Regions from separate parts of the Lysinibacillus sp. NPDC059133 genome, predicted to be linked through region 1. Evidence: riboswitches for the same ligand, from Rfam matches in the RefSeq annotation. Region 1 holds a riboswitch; the other holds the start of a gene.

Region 1 (5,955 bases):
TTATATTAACTTTTGGTATTAAAATGATTTTAATTAATTTGAAAGGAGTGTGTTGAAATGGATTTAGATTATAGTTTAATGATGGGTTTAGATTATAGTTTAATGATGGATTTAACAGATATAGAGTTGAAGCTAGAAGAGTTGGAAGCTGGATATAAGAAAAAGTATTTCCGTAAAGATACGAAAAGAGAATGGAGCTTTAAATGTCATTGCGACGAAAAAGTAGAAAGCAATGTAGCAGATGAATACTTTATTGTATCAATTACCTGGAAAGATCCGAATGCTATTGGTCGTCGCTTCTGTTCAAAAGAATGTGCAGATTTTTATTTCAATGAGCAACGTAATGAATTGTTAGTTGAACGTGAACGGATTATTGAGGAAAGAAGAAGGATGAGGGAGGTTTATGAAGAAGCGGTGCGGAAGTTTATAGCTATAAAGGAGAAAAGTTAAATAAGGGTTATGGAAAGCACGTAGTATCTATAAATGGAAGCTGAGGGTTTTTCGGGGGATTTATAAAGCTGACAGAATACGCTATATAGAGGAAAATTAGATTGATACAAGCAACCTTTTTAAAATGTTTCATCAAAATTTTTTCACAAAAAAAGTAGCCACAAATAAAAAATTCAATCGTTTTGAAGAATCTTTTTTCAAAACGATTGGATTTTTTCAATGTAAAATCAATATTTTTAAAGCCACACCAATCACTTTAAAGTGATAAAGTTCAAGCTTTCTTTTGTTTCGGGTACCCGATAAGGATTGCGATAATTCCGCAAATTCCTATAAGGATCGGATAGAAAGAGTATTGCAGCATGCTCACCGGCGATATTCCAGCTACGCTTGCTGCTGCCAGGAATTGGGCTCCGTATGGCAGAATACCTTGGATCGTACAGGAGAAAATATCTAATATACTTGCGGACTTTCTCGGCTCAATCCCATACTGGTCAGCAATATTTTTTGCAAGTGGACCAGCAATTAAAATAGCAATTGTATTATTGGCAGTAGAGAAATTAGTTAAACTCACAAGGCCGGCAATCCCGAATTCAGCACCCTTTTTTGATTTAATTCTTCGTGTGGCAAGGTGAAGTAGGAAGTCAATTCCTCCGTTAAGCTTAATAATCTCCACCATTCCAGCTATTAATATCGCAAGAAATGCCATTTCATACATGCCTGACATTCCTTCGCCAATCTTTTGCATAAGGTCCATTAACTGATAGCTGCCTTCCGCTAAGCCAACACCCCCGGCCAGAACAATCCCAAATGCAAGAACAAGGAATACGTTCATTCCAACTAGTGCAAAAATAATAACCAAAACATAGGGAATAATTTTTATCCAACTATAGCTTAAATGTTCTACTTGTGTCGCCGTTTCACCCATTGTGATAACCCCTAAAATAATGCTCGTTACAATAGCTGCCGGCAACACAATCCAAAAATTCACCTTAAATTTATCCTTCATTTGTGCACCTTGTGAACGAACGGCAGTGATGGTTGTATCTGAAATAAAGGATAAATTATCGCCAAACATCGAACCGCCAACAATCGCTGCCATTACTAAAGCCATGGAAAAGTCGGTATGCTCGCTGATCCCAACTCCAATTGGTGCCAGTGCAACAATTGTTCCTACCGAAGTACCCATTGATAGGGAGATAAAGCAGGCAATGATGAACAAGCCTACGACAAGTAAGTTTGGCGGAATGACTGACAGAGCAAAGTTAACAGTGGAGTCCACTGCCCCCATGCCTTTTGCTACCTCTGAAAAGGCTCCAGCCAATAGAAAAATAACAACCATCAGCATGACATTTAAATTTCCTGCGCCTTTACAAAAAATATCAACCTTTCGCGAAAACGATTCTTTTCGATTCATCGCCAGAGCCACAGCGCCCGAAATGGCAATGGCTACAATGACAGGGAAGGCATAAAAATCACCTGTAATAACCCCTGAACCAATAAATAAAACTAAAAAAACAACAAATGGGATTAGCGCCCATGGATTCTCTTTCTTCATTGTTCTACCTCCAAAAATTAAAAATGGATACGTCTTTGTCCATTCTCTTACTAAAAAAGACCTCTTCTTGAAATAACAAGAAGAGGTCTTATATCTATAAAACACTCCTCTTATCTATCAAGCCATTGCTTGCTGGATTTGGCACAGTAACTTAATCACAAAGTTCCGCTGCCGAGATTTCATAGGGCCAGTCCCTCCATCTCTCTTGATAAGAAGAAAAACATATTATTTTTTGCACAATAATGAAATATTATAATAAAACATCTATATTTGCAACTTATTTTTAATCAAACTGTATTTCAAAACGACATAAAAGTACTTTTTCTCAAAAAAGCCTGCTTTAAGGCTACCGCAGTACAAAAGAGAAGCTTTAAATTTTCGCGAAATTTAGTGTCTTTAATCTCTCGAAAAGAAAAAAGATATTTAATATTATCGACCTAGCAATGGATTTTTTTGACAATTTAATGATCATGAATTATAGTAAAAATACAATATTTAAATAATATTAAAATTGAAATGGAACGTTTCCTGAAACTAAGGGTGAATATATGAGTAATTTTATTGTCATGCAAAATGCTACACACGAGGAAGAAATTATCGGAGGATATATGTGGTCCCCACAAAAAAATAAAAATGGAAATAGCAATCATGCGTACGAACGAATGGCTATAATTAAGGCTGGTAATAAAATTTACAGCTGTTATGATCAAGCAATTCGAGCGGTAGGTATAGCAACGTCAGATTGTTATATTGCAGAACAACCGCATGAGCTACAGGAGAAAAATCTATGGTCTGATGAAGGATATAAGGTGGATGTAGATTACACAATTTTAGAAAATCCAATTATGATTAGAGATGTTTGGGGAGCTATGGAATCTGATCGTCCGCAAAAATATTCAGCCTTTCAAGAAAATGGACGAGGAAATCAGGCTTACTTATTTCCCTGTCCTGAAGCTTGGGCTAGCTTGTTTGACAGCTTTTTGGACGAAGATAGCTCAGAAGCAGAAGCAGAAGCAGAACTAATAGAAGATGGTGAAATTAACGAGGAAACGTTTGCGACTTCTAGTTACGAGCAAGGAGAGTCTAGAGTTAGTAATAGGATAGCGGGTAGTACGAAGAAACGTGGTCGAGTAGTAAGTCAAGAACAGCTACAAAAAGATTTGAAAAAGCGTAAAAAAATTGGAGATATTGCGGAGCAAAAAGTATTTGAATATGTGAAAAAGAAAGTAATAGAAGTATTCGGTGAAAAATACGGAGATCAGGTAGAGCATGTAGCGCAAACACAAGGTGACGGATTAGGATACGATATTACAGCATTCGATTATTTACAGCCACAGTCTCCTCCAAAACCAATTAAAATTGAAGTGAAGGGTACAACATCAACAAGTACAAGCGCAGTCTATTCAATTACTTACCCTGAATTGGAAAAGTTCATTCGGTATAAGGATGAAATGTGGCTAGTACGTGTATATGGTGTAGGCAAGAAAAGTAAGATGAAGATGGAAATAGATAATGACTTTAGTAGTTATAACTCTGTAAGTGATTTGTTGACACGTAAGTATGCATATATTACATCAACAATTGATGTATATGGCACACGAGTAGAAAACAATAAATAAATTATTAAACTTCAAAAAAAATAAAATAATTTCTCCTATACTTGACGATAAAGAATAGGATTTTTCTCTACATAAGAAAGACTCGATATATCTTAACAAATGCAGCAATCTTCAAAAGAAGTTTGCTGCATTTTTCTTTCAGTTTATAAACCTTCCTCAAAAAAGTCTAAATCCATACGTTTTATTGTAAAGGATTGAACGTTCGATACACCTACATTGTATAAAAACATGAGCTCAGTAAGCTTCATTCCATCAATTAATATTAATGATTTATCAATACTCTCGGAATATGCAATTGCTTCTTTTGTAAAACGAGAGGTAGTAATGAAAATCCCTTTGTTCGCTTTAAAGCCTACTAAGCTTCCTACAAATGCTTGGATATCCGGTCTTGAAACTGGGTTTGCCCAACGTTTTCCCTGTAAGTAGATTTTATCTAATCCGAGGATGTCTTCTTTCACAATGCCATCGATTCCACCATCGCCAGATTTTCCTACTGCTTTCCCAGCATCTGAAATCGATCCCCCGTAACCCATTGCTACAATTAAGTTTACAATTAATTGCTCAAAGAATTGAGGAGAGCATTCCATAATTTTTTCTAATAGTTCGGTTTGCAATGATTGCTTTAAGATTTGATAGTTTTCATTCATAATTTCTAATGGGGTCCTGGGATCCTCAGAGATAACTGTTTGTATATCAGAATCTGTGGAAGGTTTTGTACGATTTTTAAATGCTAAAAATTGAGGGTAACGTTCTAACGCTTTCTGATTGATTTCTTTATCAGACAAATCTTGAAGAAGTTTTAAGCCTTCTGGTGTAATTTTAAATACAGCGCGTTTTGGACTGCTAATTAAACCAGCATTTTTAAGGTAAGTACGTGCCTAACCTATTCGATTAACGACAACTGTTTGATTTCCACTAGGGAGAAGTTCTTCTACTTGTTCTTCTGATAAATTAAAATATTGAGGTAAAAATTCATATAATTCTTTCAATGTATGCTCATTTTCATCTTTTAGATAGTCTAAAAAAGGATACATAAATTGTTCATAAGTAGGTATTTGCAAGTGAGTCATTCCTTTGTATTAATATAAAAAAATCTATATTTTTATTTTACGATAATTGTATAAGATGTGGGACTTAATATTATGTATAATATAGGTATAAGGAAAAAATATAATTTAATGCCATTTTTAGGGCATGTTGATAAGAAGTAGAATTGGAGATTAAAAACAGCTTATTGGAAGAAAGAACACAACCTGAGTGTTTTATTGGTCTTGAAGTCAGCCATAAATATAGGAAATATTTACGTTAAACATTTACCTTTTATGTAAGGGAAGCGTCCACATTTAGAGTTTGTGTGATTTAATACCGGAGGAGGGATATAATGCGTGGGGAAAAGTATTTGCAACTACAACAATTTTTAAAATCAAATGGTTCAGAGTGTATTACACTTTCTTTTGGAAATATCGAAATGATTTTAGGTTTCAAACTTCCCGACTCAGCATATAAATATTCTGCTTGGTGGAGTAATAATATTGGTTCTCATACACAAGCGCACTCTTGGGTTGACGCTGGTTACAAAACTCAATCAATTCAATTGGGAAATCAAGTTATTTTTAAGAAAGATATAATAAGATGAAAAAAGGAGATTAAAATGAGTAGCACATTTAAGTCAAACGATACAGCAATTGTGGATATTTTAAAAAATATAGAGAATGGACAAATTCAACTACCAGATTTCCAGCGTGGATGGGTTTGGGATGATCATCGTATAAAAGCATTAATCGCAAGTATTTCAAATGCATACCCTGTTGGAGCATTGATGTTTTTGGAGTTTAGTGAAAATGGTGAAATTCGTTTTAAATATCGCCCGTTTACAGGTGCTAATGCAGGAGATAGTCCAGAAATTTTAGTCTTGGATGGACAGCAAAGGATGACGTCAATTTTTAACTCTTTATATTCGAGAAAACCGGTACAAACGCGTACTGAAAAAAATAAAGAAATCCAACGCTATTATTATTTAGATATTGAAAAAAGCTTGAATAGTACAACGGACCGTGTAGATGCAGTAATTTCTGTTCCAGAAGATAAAATTATCCGAACAAATTTTGGGCGAGATATAGAGCTAGATGTTAGTACGCGAGAGAAAGAATTTGCTAATAAAATGTTTCCATTAAACATTGTCTATGATTCTGTGGAATGCATGATGTGGATGAGTGAGTATCAAAAATTCTATAATTACGACCCTTTAATCTTTCAAGATTATATAGAATTTAACAAAGAAGTACTAGTACCAATTCAAACGTATAAAGTGCCAGTTATTACTTTAGGAAA
Region 2 (5,955 bases), on a different contig from region 1:
TTCGCAAACGTCATTTGTTCTTCACCAGTTAATCCACCTTTATTGAAATCACCAACATAAACATATGAATCAGCGCGCTCTGCAGCTTTTTCATCGTGTACATTATACATACCGGTAAATAAAATCATGAATGCTGTAGCTGAACAGATTAATAGAGTATCAATATACACTGAAGCTGCTTGAACGATACCTTGTTTAGCAGGGTGTGATACTTCTGCTGCCGCTGCCGGATGCGCACCTGTTCCTTGACCTGCTTCATTTGAATAAATTCCACGTTTAACACCCCATGCAATAGCAGAGCCAATAACACCACCAAAGATTTCATGCGCACCAAATGCGCTAGAAAAAATTAATGAAAATACAGCTGGTACCTCTTTAATATTCATTGAAATTATGACGATGGCCATCAGAATATAGGCTAATGCCATAAACGGTACAATAATCTGTGCAGCATTGGCAATCCATTTCACCCCACCGATAATAATAGTACCTAATAATACGACAATAATAAGTCCTGTAATCCAAGTCTTAACATCGAAAGCGTTTTCAACTGCTGTCGCAATTGCATTCGATTGAACACCCGGCATCAATATTAACATGGCAACTAATGCGGCAACAGCAAAAATAACTGCAAACCACTTTTGCCCCATCCCTTTTTCTATGTAAAAAGCTGGACCACCACGATATTCTGTATCTTTCTCTTCTTTATAAATTTGAGCCAACGTCGACTCAACGTAAGCAGTTGCTGCACCGATAAAGGCGATTGCCCACATCCAAAAAACAGCACCAGGTCCCCCCATCCCGATTGCTGTAGCAGTACCGGCAATATTACCTGTTCCTACTCGACCAGATAATGCGATAGACATCGCTTGGAATGATGAAATCCCCTTATCCGATTTTTCGCCTTTAAACATTAAAACAAACATATCTTTAATATGCCTGACTTGTAGGAACCGTGTAATGATTGAAAAGAAGAGCCCAATTAGCAAAATACCATAAATAAACCACGGTCCCCATAAGATTTCATTAATTTTCCCAACGATTGTTTCCATTTTACCCCTCCAATTTGAAAAAATGTAACTTCAAGACATTATAGTATTACACTTTTCAGAAAATTACAACATTATATTCGAGTAACAAAAAGTTAGTAATTTTCTAGTTAATTGGAGGGTCATTTACTACTTAATTATATAGCCAATTCTTCGAAGAGCATTATTAATAAAATCACGTATATAAACAAAAATCTCGTCACGCTCTACTTCATGAAATAGATTATGATAACAGTTTGCCCATTCTTTGAATTGAAACTCTGTAAATTCCATCTGATGAAGCCAATTACGTGTTTGTTTAGTTTCAGTAATTTTATCTTTTTCAGCTGTCATAACTAACATCGGCATATTAGGGAATTCAGCCTTAGGCAATAACACTAAATTACGCATCATTTGTTGTAGCTCTCGATACCATTTCACTGAAACAACGGACGAAAAAGGAACCTCATCCTTCATCTCATCTCTACCTTCTACACTGCGCGTTAATGATTCTAAAGTAATTTCATGGGTCAGCTTCACATTCGCAGTCAGGGCACTTAAACTAGTTAAAGCATTTGATAGTTTACCTGGCAATAGCTTTAAATGAAGCCAAGGTGAAGTTAAAATAATCCCTGCGCATTCATATTTTCGTTTTTGCACGGTATGTAGCAATAGTGTCGCGCCAAGCCCATGTCCTATTAAAAAGACAGGTAAATTATACGAAAAAGCATTCTCCATTAAATGCCTTGTATATTTGTTGTATTCTTTAAAATCTTCATCGTGAACACTTGAAAACCCTGTATTTACTCCATGATTAGGTAAATCCCCCATGACTATGTGGAAGCCTTCCAATCTTAGTTTTTCTATTAGCCATGCATACCAGCGGTGATTTTCATATGCACCATGAAGAATAGCAACCACAGCCTTTGCTTGTCCATCAGCTTCCCATTTCCACATTTTACATAGTCCTCCTAAAAAAATAATTACACAATGATTATAACGAAATATCTAGCTCATTTTAATTTAATATTTCCATCAAGTTGCGTATTTGATACGATAATATTACATCATAGAAAGAAAAGAGGCGATTCTCATGATCTATCCATTTAAAGGTAAAACACCCAATATCGATCCGTCTGTATTTATTGCCGATTATGCAACCGTTACTGGCGACGTTACAATAGGTGCTGAAACAACCATTTGGTTTAACACCGTTATTCGAGGGGATGTATCACCGACAATTATCGGAAAAAGGGTTAGTATTCAAGATCTCTGTTGCTTACATCAAAGCCCTAAATATCCACTAATTATTGAAGATGAAGTAACAGTCGGACATCAAGTAACTTTACATAGCTGTACGATTCGTAAAAAAGCCTTAATAGGTATGGGCTCTATAGTATTAGACGGAGCGGAGATTGGAGAGGGTGCATTCATTGGGGCGGGTAGTCTTGTACCTCCAGGCAAAGTCATTCCTCCAAATAGCTTAGCATTAGGGCGTCCCGCAAAAGTTGTAAGAGAATTAAATGATGAAGATAAAGAAGATATGGAACGCATCATACGTGAATATGTAGAAAAAGGTCAATACTATAAATCTCTTCAACCAAAAAATAAATAGTTATTTCAACTACATCAAAGCAGCTCCGCGTTTCCTTGGACAACCGAGCCATACACGATTATGAGTAGGAGCTTATTTTTTTCGTTAAAAACAGCGAAAGGGGCATTAGATATTGAGCCCCTTTCTGTAATAGTATCTTAAAATATTTTTTCAGCCACTTTATTGCTTTAGCTGAATAGTTTATAAACCTGCTTTTTCTTTTAATGCGTCAGCTTTGTCTGTTTGTTCCCAAGGTACATTTAAGTCTGTACGACCGAAGTGACCATATGCTGCAGTTTGCTTATAAATTGGACGACGAAGATTAAGCATTTTAATAATCCCCGCTGGGCGTAGGTCAAATAGCTCACGTACCCATTTTACAATTTCACTTTCCGTAACTTTTCCTGTCCCAAATGTATCAACAGCAATTGATACAGGTTGAGCAACACCAATCGCATAAGCTAGTTGTACTTCAGCTCGATCTGCTAAACCAGCTGCTACGATATTTTTTGCCACATAGCGTGCTGCATATGCCGCAGAACGGTCTACCTTAGTTGCATCCTTACCAGAGAAAGCACCACCACCATGACGTGCATAGCCACCGTATGTATCAACGATGATTTTGCGTCCAGTTAGACCAGCATCTCCTTTTGGACCACCAATTACGAATCGGCCAGTTGGGTTGATGAAATATTTCGTCTCAGCATCTAATAATTCACTTGGAACAACTGGGGCAATAACGAATTCTTTTAAGTCTGCTTGAATTTGCTCAAGTGTAGCTTCTTCGTCATGCTGTGTAGAAATGACAATCGTATCAACGCGCACTGGTACATTGTTTTCATCATACTCAATTGTTACTTGTGTTTTTCCGTCTGGACGTAAATATGCTAGTTCACCAGATTTACGTACTTCCGTTAAACGACGAGCCAATTTATGCGCTAAACTAATTGGTAATGGCATAAGCTCTGGTGTTTCGTTACATGCATAACCGAACATTAAACCTTGGTCACCTGCGCCAATTGCTTCAATGTCAGCGTCTGTCATAGAGCCTTCACGCGCCTCTAATGCTTGGTCAACACCTTGAGCAATATCAGGTGATTGCTCACCAATAGCAACAAGTACTGCTAGGTTTTCAGCATCAAAGCCATATTTCCCACGTGTATAACCGATTTCTGCTACAGTATCACGAACGATACCTTTAATATCTACATAAGTAGAAGTAGTAATTTCTCCTGCTACTAATACTAAGCCAGTTGTTACTGTTGTTTCACACGCTACACGTGCGTTTGGATCTTCTGCTAAAATAGCATCTAAAATGGCATCCGAGATTTGATCACAAATTTTGTCTGGATGTCCTTCAGTAACACTCTCTGATGTAAACAGTCGACGTTTTGTCATTTGGTTTTCCTCCTATTACTTTAACAAATAATACTTGCGAATTAATACGGTACTCATTACCCATGTCAAGCCCGCTCCTATAGATTGAACTCTTAAGCCGTTGTTGTGGCTGTCGCTACGTTGCACTACGCTTTCGCACAAATAAACAACTGTTGCTTTTAACACGAGATTTCGAAAGATCCGTCATTATAATAAGGAAAGGACTATATACTTACCTTTACATTCGTTTTTAACAATAAAAAAATCCTTTTCTCACGCTTACTTAACATGAGGAAAGGAATAATGACTTCGTAACCTTTCACTCTTATCGTTCAAGGGGTTTCCCCTTGCATCAGGTTGGCACCAGCGCATGTGTGAAATGGTTCATGCAGGTTGCCGGGTTTCATAGGGCCTGACCCTCCACCAGCTCGGGATAAGAGTATCCGTTCAATATCTCATAATACGTAAAAGGTCGAACGTTGTCAAATATTTTTAACCTCTTTCAGCTAATGTCCAAACACCCGATGAAATAGAGGAACTCAGTATAAGAACGCCACGTCCTGTGCGAAAGCGAAGCGTTAGCACTACGCTTTCGCGCAAAAAACAATTGTTGGCCTAAAGCTTCCGGCAGATATCCCGGAATCGGCATAATTGATTGTATTTATATAAAGAAAGTGCGGGATTATAAAGAAACTAATTTGGATTATGCTGTAAATTGAAACAAAATAATCCCTATTCTCCACCTCCCATCATGTGTTAACATATGTGTAACCCTTTACAGCACATTTTGTAGCGAAAGCAAAGCGTCAGCTACAGAACATGTGGTGGATGAATATGATTGTAGCCCCTTTTCAGCCGAAGACAAGCTCCAACTAATAAAAACCAAGCTAAAAACTTCACATCCTGTGCGAACCTCATGTTAGCCAAAAGCTTCTAAACACAATTTTGCTGTGTCGAAAGTGATTGTTTGATCACTTATTATATAGGGTAAAAAGCATTATCAAAACGAATCAATTTACTTTTTGTCGTTTTCTTGAAAAGTAATAAAATCTGAAAAATAATTTCTGAATTAGTATAGATTATTTAAGCAATTGTGTTATACTATTTTTGAAATTAAGAAAATCTCCCTCAAACTCTAGGGAATACTATAAAAAAGGATGGTATTTAATCGATGAATTCAGTAGAAATTGCAAACGAACTGAAGGAATTATTAAGCGGCGGTAACATTAATGTTCAACTTTCAGTACCACAATTAGCTGAAAAGGCTACTTCTCGTGGTGAAGCTATGTTAACAGTAGATGGCGCAGTTCGTGCAGAAACTGGCAAATACACTGGTCGTTCACCTAAAGATAAATATACGGTAGAAGAAGATAGCACAAAGGATAAAATTGACTGGGGCAAAGTTAACCGACCAATTTCTTCTGAAGTGTTCGATAACTTATATGTAAAAGTAGTAAAATATTTAAAAGAACGTGACGAATTATTCGTATTCAAAGGCTTTGCTGGTGCTGACAAAGATTCACAATTAAGCATCCAAGTAATCAATGAATATGCTTGGCACAATCTTTTCGCTCATCAATTATTTATCCGTCCAACTGCAGAAGAATTAGCTTCTCATGTTGCTGACTTCACGGTTATCTCAGCTCCTAACTTTAAAGCAGACCCTGCTGTTGATGGCACAGCCTCTGAAACTTTCATCATTGTATCACTTGAAAAGAAAATTATCCTAATCGGTGGTACTGAATACGCTGGTGAAATCAAAAAATCTATTTTCGGTATTATGAACTACTTATTACCACAACAAGGCATCCTTTCAATGCACTGCTCAGCAAACGTTGGTGAAGCTGGTGATGTTGCATTATTCTTCGGTTTATCTGGCACTGGTAAAACTACTTTATCAGCTGATCCTGACCGTAAGCTTATCGGTGACGATGAACACGGTTGGTCTGATAATGG

The links. Region 1 has a riboswitch for S-adenosylmethionine ahead of ACFXN8_RS05100 (Na+/H+ antiporter NhaC family protein). Riboswitches for the same ligand answer to the same signal wherever they lie in the genome.
Region 2: another riboswitch for S-adenosylmethionine. It lies ahead of metK (methionine adenosyltransferase); the one in region 1 lies ahead of ACFXN8_RS05100 (Na+/H+ antiporter NhaC family protein).

The regions. Positions count from the first base shown of each region.
Region 1 covers NZ_JBHZDH010000006.1:62,335-68,289, reverse strand. The annotation lists gene ACFXN8_RS05105 (hypothetical protein) at 58-450, shown strand; gene ACFXN8_RS05100 (Na+/H+ antiporter NhaC family protein) at 722-2,005, opposite strand; SAM riboswitch class I at 2,113-2,220, opposite strand; gene ACFXN8_RS05095 (protein NO VEIN domain-containing protein) at 2,554-3,624, shown strand; gene ACFXN8_RS05090 (restriction endonuclease) at 3,768-4,409, opposite strand; partial or broken gene ACFXN8_RS05085 (winged helix-turn-helix domain-containing protein) at 4,425-4,658, opposite strand; gene ACFXN8_RS05080 (DUF7662 domain-containing protein) at 5,006-5,260, shown strand; gene ACFXN8_RS05075 (GmrSD restriction endonuclease domain-containing protein) at 5,276-5,955, shown strand, end outside.
Region 2 covers NZ_JBHZDH010000060.1:23,903-29,857, reverse strand. The annotation lists partial or broken gene ACFXN8_RS22680 (alanine/glycine:cation symporter family protein) at 1-1,052, opposite strand, end outside; gene ACFXN8_RS22675 (alpha/beta hydrolase) at 1,179-1,985, opposite strand; gene ACFXN8_RS22670 (gamma carbonic anhydrase) at 2,122-2,643, shown strand; gene metK (methionine adenosyltransferase) at 2,824-4,020, opposite strand; SAM riboswitch class I at 4,322-4,439, opposite strand; gene pckA (phosphoenolpyruvate carboxykinase (ATP)) at 5,171-5,955, shown strand, end outside.